Linked DNA regions of Alkalihalobacterium alkalinitrilicum. Each later gene encodes a partner of the first gene's protein in a complex. Links are inferred from orthologs where the notes say so. Each region holds a gene or a part of one and is shown on either strand. Other genes may lie near its edges. The genes, in order: secA and secY.

What was found.
Region 2: the proteins of secA (region 1) and secY are in contact, whole or in part, in a crystal structure (PDB 3DIN), measured with the Thermotoga maritima proteins. The link is inferred for Alkalihalobacterium alkalinitrilicum from one-to-one orthologs. Residues at the interface, in WP_004082002.1 of Thermotoga maritima: Glu261, Ala262, Arg263, Lys300, Ala301, Arg302, Thr303, Ile304, Ile305, Leu323, Tyr324, Asp325, Pro326, Val329, Ser330, Tyr333, Ile336, Lys340, Phe345, Val349, Glu363, Phe364, Tyr374, Ser375, Gly376, Gly377, Glu393, Ile395, Thr482, Ser483; in WP_004081795.1 of Thermotoga maritima: Glu108, Gly109, Glu110, Glu111, Ala236, Glu237, Arg238, Arg239, Ile240, Thr241, Ile242, Gln243, Tyr244, Ala245, Arg246, Arg247, Val248, Thr249, Gly250, Arg251, Arg252, Val253, Tyr254, Gly256, Ala257, Ser258, Thr259, Tyr260, Leu261, Pro262.

Annotation. Positions count from the first base shown.
Region 1 is NZ_KV917368.1:4,235,344-4,238,827, forward strand. Bases 81-3,235 are described here. They hold secA (preprotein translocase subunit SecA), read left to right. Parts: upstream 81-474; coding sequence 475-2,997; downstream 2,998-3,235. Other genes in these bases: BK574_RS20515 (helix-turn-helix domain-containing protein), read right to left, coding at 81-121. In the rest of the region: more of BK574_RS20515, read right to left, coding at 1-80. UniProt on the Escherichia coli protein: Required for protein export, interacts with the SecYEG preprotein conducting channel.
Region 2 is NZ_KV917368.1:3,589,745-3,592,969, forward strand. Bases 192-3,087 are described here. They hold secY (preprotein translocase subunit SecY), read right to left. Parts: upstream 2,338-3,087; coding sequence 1,045-2,337; downstream 192-1,044. Other genes in these bases: map (type I methionyl aminopeptidase), read right to left, coding at 192-326; BK574_RS17395 (adenylate kinase), read right to left, coding at 323-976; rplO (50S ribosomal protein L15), read right to left, coding at 2,337-2,777; rpmD (50S ribosomal protein L30), read right to left, coding at 2,807-2,995; rpsE (30S ribosomal protein S5), read right to left, coding at 3,009-3,087. Outside these bases: more of map, read right to left, coding at 1-191; more of rpsE, read right to left, coding at 3,088-3,225. UniProt on the Escherichia coli protein: The central subunit of the protein translocation channel SecYEG. Consists of two halves formed by TMs 1-5 and 6-10.

The DNA.
Region 1 (3,484 bases):
AATCTTGTAATGGTGTTTGAGAGGGCATATTGTATTTTTTCGCCAATAATTTATATCCAAGATCTCCATGTAAATACTCAGTAACAAGCTTTATTTTAAATTCCTCACTATATTTAGCCATAAAAACACCCCCAAAAGTTAGTTTTCTACTCTAACTTTTGGGGGTCGGTACCACGCTGTACTCTTTTTTGCGTCAACCGATAGGAGAAAGTTAGACAAAACGATTGGGAAAAGGTCATTTAAGGTGTCGATTTCCCGAGAAATTATTCCCCTTCATCTTTGATTTTGTCGGAAAAGAAATAAAGGGTTTCTTTTTGAAGAAATCGAAGTAATAAAAACCATGCCAAAAGTGTGTTGCCTTGTAACGAAAGGCCCAAACTGCTAAAATTGAACTTAAGTGTGTAGAGTTGGTCGATAGGGTACTACAATCCTTCGCCATTCGTTGAATTGAGGGAAGAGAGGACGAGAATTACTATGATGGGATTATTAAAAAAAGTAATTGGTGATCCGAGTCAACGACAATTGAAAAAATACGAAAAAATCGTTGATGCGATTGAAGCGTTAGCTGATGATACAAAAAAATTATCAGATGATGGGTTGCGTGCAAAAACCGAAGAATTTAAAAATCGTTACAATAACGGTGAAAAATTAGATAAACTGTTGCCAGAAGCGTATGCGGTTGTGCGTGAAGCATCTGAGCGTGTGTTAAAGATGCGTCCGTTTCGCGTTCAGCTTTTAGGTGCCATTGTTTTACACAACGGAAATATTGCCGAAATGAAAACGGGGGAAGGGAAAACACTCGTTGGAACATTACCTGTCTATTTAAATGCACTGACTGGTAAAGGCGTTCACGTTGTTACGGTTAATGAGTATTTAGCACGTCGTGACTGCGAGATTATGAAAGAGCTCTATGAATTTTTAGGGTTAACCGTTGGCTTAAATGTAGGTGGTCTTACAAAAGAAGAAAAGCAAGAAGCGTATGCTGCTGATATTACATATGGAACAAATAATGAGTACGGTTTTGACTATTTACGAGATAATATGGTGCTATATAAAAACCAAATGGTACAGCGCCCGCTTCATTTTGCGGTAATTGATGAGGTTGACTCGATTTTAGTTGATGAAGCGAGAACACCTCTCATTATTTCGGGTTCGGTTGAGCGGTCAACGAATCTTTATATTCAAGCAAATGCATTTGTGCGTACTCTTCGTAAAGAGGATGACTATACATTAGATGAAAAAACGAAGTCTGTTCTTTTAACGGAAGAAGGGGTAAATAAAGCTGAAAAAGGCTTTAACATCGACAACCTCTTTGATCAAAAATATGTCTCACTCAACCATCATATTAATCAGGCGTTAAAAGCGCATGTCGTGATGCATCGTGATACGGATTATGTCGTTGAAGATGGTGAAATCGTCATCGTCGACCAATTTACGGGTCGTCTCATGAAAGGTCGTCGCTATAGTGATGGGCTTCATCAAGCGATTGAGGCCAAAGAAGGAATGGAAATTCAACGCGAAAGTATGACACTCGCATCGATTACCTTCCAAAACTATTTCCGTCGTTATCAAAAGCTAGCAGGGATGACGGGTACTGCGAAAACGGAAGAAGAAGAGTTCCAGCAAGTATATGGAATGGATGTTATGAGTATCCCAACGAATAAGCCGATTGCCAGGGATGATCGTCCTGATTTAATTTATAAAACGATGCCTGCGAAGTTCAATGCAGTTGTTAATCAAATTGAAGAACTTCATAAAAAAGGCCAACCAGTGCTAGTCGGTACGGTCAGCGTTGAAACTTCTGAGTTGGTTGCTAATCTTTTAAAGAAAAAACGTGTACCTCATCATGTATTAAATGCGAAAAACCATTTCAGTGAGGCAGAAATTATTGAAAATGCAGGCCAACGTGGAGCAGTTACGATTGCGACAAACATGGCAGGGCGTGGTACGGACATTAAACTTGGCGATGGTGTAAAAGAGTTAGGTGGTTTATTTGTTCTCGGGACTGAGCGCCATGAATCGCGTCGTATCGATAACCAGCTACGTGGACGTTCAGGTCGTCAAGGGGACCCGGGTTCATCTCAATTTTATTTATCAATGGAAGATGAATTAATGCGTCGCTTCGGTTCAGATAATATGAAAGCGATGATGGACCGACTCGGTTTAGAAGAAGATCAGCCGATTGAAAGTAAGCTCGTCAGTCGTGCGGTTGAACAAGCGCAAAAACGTGTGGAAGGCAACAACTTCGATGCGCGTAAACAAATTTTACAATATGATGATGTGATGCGTGAGCAACGTGAAATCATTTATAAACAACGGATGGAAGTACTCGAGTCAGATAACCTTCGCGCGATCGTGGAGAAGATGATCGAGTCTACTGTTAACCGTCATGTGGCGCTTCATACACCAGAAACCGAAGTGCCTGAGGATTGGGACATCGCAGCGGTGGAAAATTTCGTGAAAACGATGTTGTTACCAGAAGGCGTCATTACGGAAAAAGAGTTAAAAGGGCTAGATTCTGAAGAAATGGTAGAGCTTATTTTAGAAAAAGTAAAAGCTGCTTATGATGAAAAAGAATCACAGTTCACCAGCGAGCATATGCGTGAGTTTGAAAAAGTTATCATGCTTCGCTCCGTCGACCGTAAGTGGATGAACCACATCGACCAAATGGATCAACTCCGCCAAGGAATTCATTTGCGTGCGTACGGTCAAAACGATCCGCTTCGTGAATACAAGTTTGAAGGGTTTGAAATGTTTGAGCAGATGGTCGCTTCAATTGAAGATGAAGTGTCGATGTATATTATGAAAGCTCAAGTTGAGCAAAATCTAGAGCGTAAAGAAGTTGCAGAAGGTAAAGCGGTTCACATGAGTGCGGCGGCTGGTGAAGGTAAGGAAAAGAAAAAAATCCCAGTTCGTAATAACAATACAGTCGGACGAAATGATGCGTGCCCGTGCGGTAGCGGGAAGAAATATAAGCAATGCTGCGGTAGTTTATAATAAGCGGAGCAGATGCGTAGAGGCATCTGCTTCTTTGCACTCAATTTTTTTTTGCAATTGACATATATTAAAAAGGGTCGAAATACTTAATGAGGTGAAGGTAGATGGATTTAACAGAAGTGAAGCAAGAATTGGCGATAATGGCTAAGCGATTAGCGGACTTTAGGGGGTCTCTTTGACTTAGAAGCCAAAGAGACTCGAATGGAAGAATTGGATGAGCGAATGAGTGAGCCTGATTTTTGGAATGACCAAGATACAGCGCAGCAAATCATCAATGAATCGAATGCGTTAAAAGAGATGGTCGTGACGTATAAAGAATTACAGGAAAAATACGATGATCTCGAGGTCACATACGAGCTCGCCAAAGAAGAAGATGACGAGTCATTTAAGGATGAACTCGATGATGGGGTAAAAAGCTTAGCGAAAGCCTTAAATGAGTATGAGCTTCAGCTATTATTAAGTGAGCCGTATGATAAAAATAATGCCC
Region 2 (3,225 bases), 650 kb from region 1 along the record:
GTCCATGCAGAGTCACCATGATATCCATTATATTGAGCCCCAATGTCAATACTAATGATGTCTCCCGCCTTGAGAACACGTTTCCCTGGTATACCGTGCACCAATTCTTCATTTACTGAAGCACAGATACTACCCGTAAATCCATTGTAGCCTTTAAAGGATGGTACCGCATCATATGAACGAATCAATTTATCAGCAATGTTATCTAATTCCTTGGTAGTAATACCAGGTTGGATATGCTTTTTCAGCTCCTGATGTGTGAGGGCAACGATCTTACCCGCCTCGCGCATTATCGCGATTTCACGTTCAGTCTTACAAATAATCATGCATTTATTCCTTTCAGAAGTTGGTCAATGTCCGAAAACACTTTCCCAATCTCTTGTAAACCATTGATATCACAAAGTACACCTTTCTTAGAGTAGAAATCAAGAAGTGGTTTACTTTGTGCAATATTTACTTCTAGACGTTTCTTTACAGTTTCTGGTTTATCATCATCTCTTTGAATCAATTGGCTACCGTCAACGTCACAGATCCCTTCAACCTTTGGAGGATTGAAAATAACATGATATGTTCTCCCTGATGTCGGTGAAACTCTTCTTCCCGTTAGTCGATCCATAAGGATGTCTTCTGGAACATCAATATTAATAACAAAATCAATTTTTTTCTCAAGTGATGCAAGCATTTCATCTAAAGCATCTGCTTGAGCAACAGTACGAGGAAATCCATCTAATAAAAATCCTTTTTCACAATCGGACTGACTTAATCTATCTCGAACAATCCCAATTGTTACTTCATCAGGTACAAGTTCACCTGCGTCCATAAACGATTTTGCTTTCATACCTAGCTCAGTTTCATTCTTAATTGCTGCACGGAACATATCCCCTGTAGAGATGTGTGGAATTCCATAGTTCTCAACAATTCTTTCTGCCTGAGTACCTTTACCAGCACCCGGAAGCCCCATTAATATTAAATTCATTTTTTCCCCTCCATTACCGAATTGAAAACTATAACACTAAGGGAAAATGTTTTCCCTTAGCCTTCTAGTTACTTAATGAATCCTTTGTAATGACGTTTAATTAACTGACTCTCAATTTGTTTCATCGTATCTAATGCTACACCAACGACAATTAATAATCCAGTTCCGCCAATTTGTATCGCAGGAGGTAACCCCATAATTGTAGTAAAGAAAACTGGAATAATTGAGACAACCGCTAAGAACAATGCTCCAACCAATGTTAGTCGATAAAGAATACGTGTTATGTATTCCTGAGTCGTCTTACCTGGTCGAATACCAGGGATATATCCACCTTGCTTCTTTAGATTGTCAGCTAACTGCTCAGGATTGACTTGGATAAACGTATAAAAATAGGTAAATCCAATAATGAGCAGTGCATACAATACCATTCCGATCGGCTGAGTATAATCAAATATTAGCGTTACCCAGTAAGCAATCGCATTATCCGTTCCAAAAAACCCAGCTACTGTCGGTGGAAAAATAAATAAAGATAAAGCAAAGATGACAGGGATTACCCCAGCTGCATTCACCTTAAGCGGTAGATGCGTTGATTGTCCTCCAACAGGACTTCTTCCAACAAGACGCTTTGCATATTGAACTGGAACTTTACGTAAAGCTTGTTGGACGTAGATAACTCCAACAATTATAGCAAGGATAGCAAGGAGTAATAGTAATACTGTTACAATACTTAGAAACAGTTGCTCACCAGCAGTTTCAATTTGGGTAGCATAAATTTGGTTCACCCCGTTTGGAATACCAGCAGCAATACCAGCAAAGATGATAATCGAAATTCCGTTTCCGACACCTTTTGCCGTAATTTGCTCTCCAAGCCACATTAAAAATGCCGTTCCAGCCGTAAGTACTAGTGCAATAAACAGATAGGTAGGAACAGTTGGGTTAGGGATTAATCCTGGAAAAATGGTATTAAATCCAATAGACATCCCTAGTGCTTGAATAAAACCTAACACAATTGTTCCATAACGAGTGATTTGTGCCAATTTCCGACGACCTGCTTCACCCTGTTTTGCCCACTCTGCAAACTTAGGCACTACATCCATTTGAAGTAACTGCACTACAATGGATGCTGTGATATACGGCATAATTCCCATTGCAAAAATCGAAAAGTTACCTAGTGCTCCACCACCGAATGTATTCAGAAAACCAAAAGCATTCGCTTGATCATAGAAGTTTAAAACATCTTTGTTTGAACCAGGCACTGGAATAAATGTACCAATTCGAAACACAATGAGCATTAATAAAGTGAATATAACTTTTCGCCTTAAGTCACCAACTCGCATAATGTTGGAGATCGTCCGGAACATTAAATCACCTCAGTTTTTCCGCCAGCAGCTTCGATTGCTTCTATAGCCGTAGCAGAAAACTTGTTGGCTTTCACTGTCAGTTGCTTATCAAGCTTGCCGTTACCAAGAATTTTAATACCATCCTTTACGTTCTTAACTACACCCGTTTCGATTAATAGTTCAGGTGTTACTTCTGTACCTGCATCAAAACGATTTAATGTGTCAAGGTTTACAATGGCAAACTCTTTGCGAGTAGGATTTGTAAATCCTCGTTTTGGTAAACGTCGGAAAATTGGGTTTTGTCCACCTTCAAAACCTGGACGAACACCACCACCAGAGCGTGAATTTTGACCTTTATGTCCACGACCAGCTGTTTTTCCGTTACCAGAACCGATACCACGACCTACGCGGTTACGGACTTTGCGAGAACCTTCTGCAGGTTTCAACTCGTGAAGTTTCATGTTGCCACCTCCTCTTAAATAAGTTTCAATTACGCATCTATTTCTTTCACTGTTAGTAAGTGAGATACTTTGTTAATCATACCACGAATAGCAGCGTTATCTTGTTGTACTACAGTTTGATGCATCTTGCGTAAGCCTAAAGTTTTTACAGTAATACGTTGGTCCTCAGGACGTCCGATAATGCTTCTAGTGAGGGTAATCTCTAACTTTTTAGCCATGTTTTTTCCCTCCTTATCCTAGCAGTTCTTCTACTGATTTACCACGTAATTTCGCAACCTCTTCAGCGCGCTTAAGTTCTTTAAGTCCTTCAATTGTTGCACGAACCATATTAATAGGATTATTTGATCCTAATGATTTTGATAAGATATCGCCTACACCAGCAAGCTCTAGTACTGCACGTACTGGTCCACCAGCAATAACTCCTGTACCTTCAGATGCTGGCTTTAGT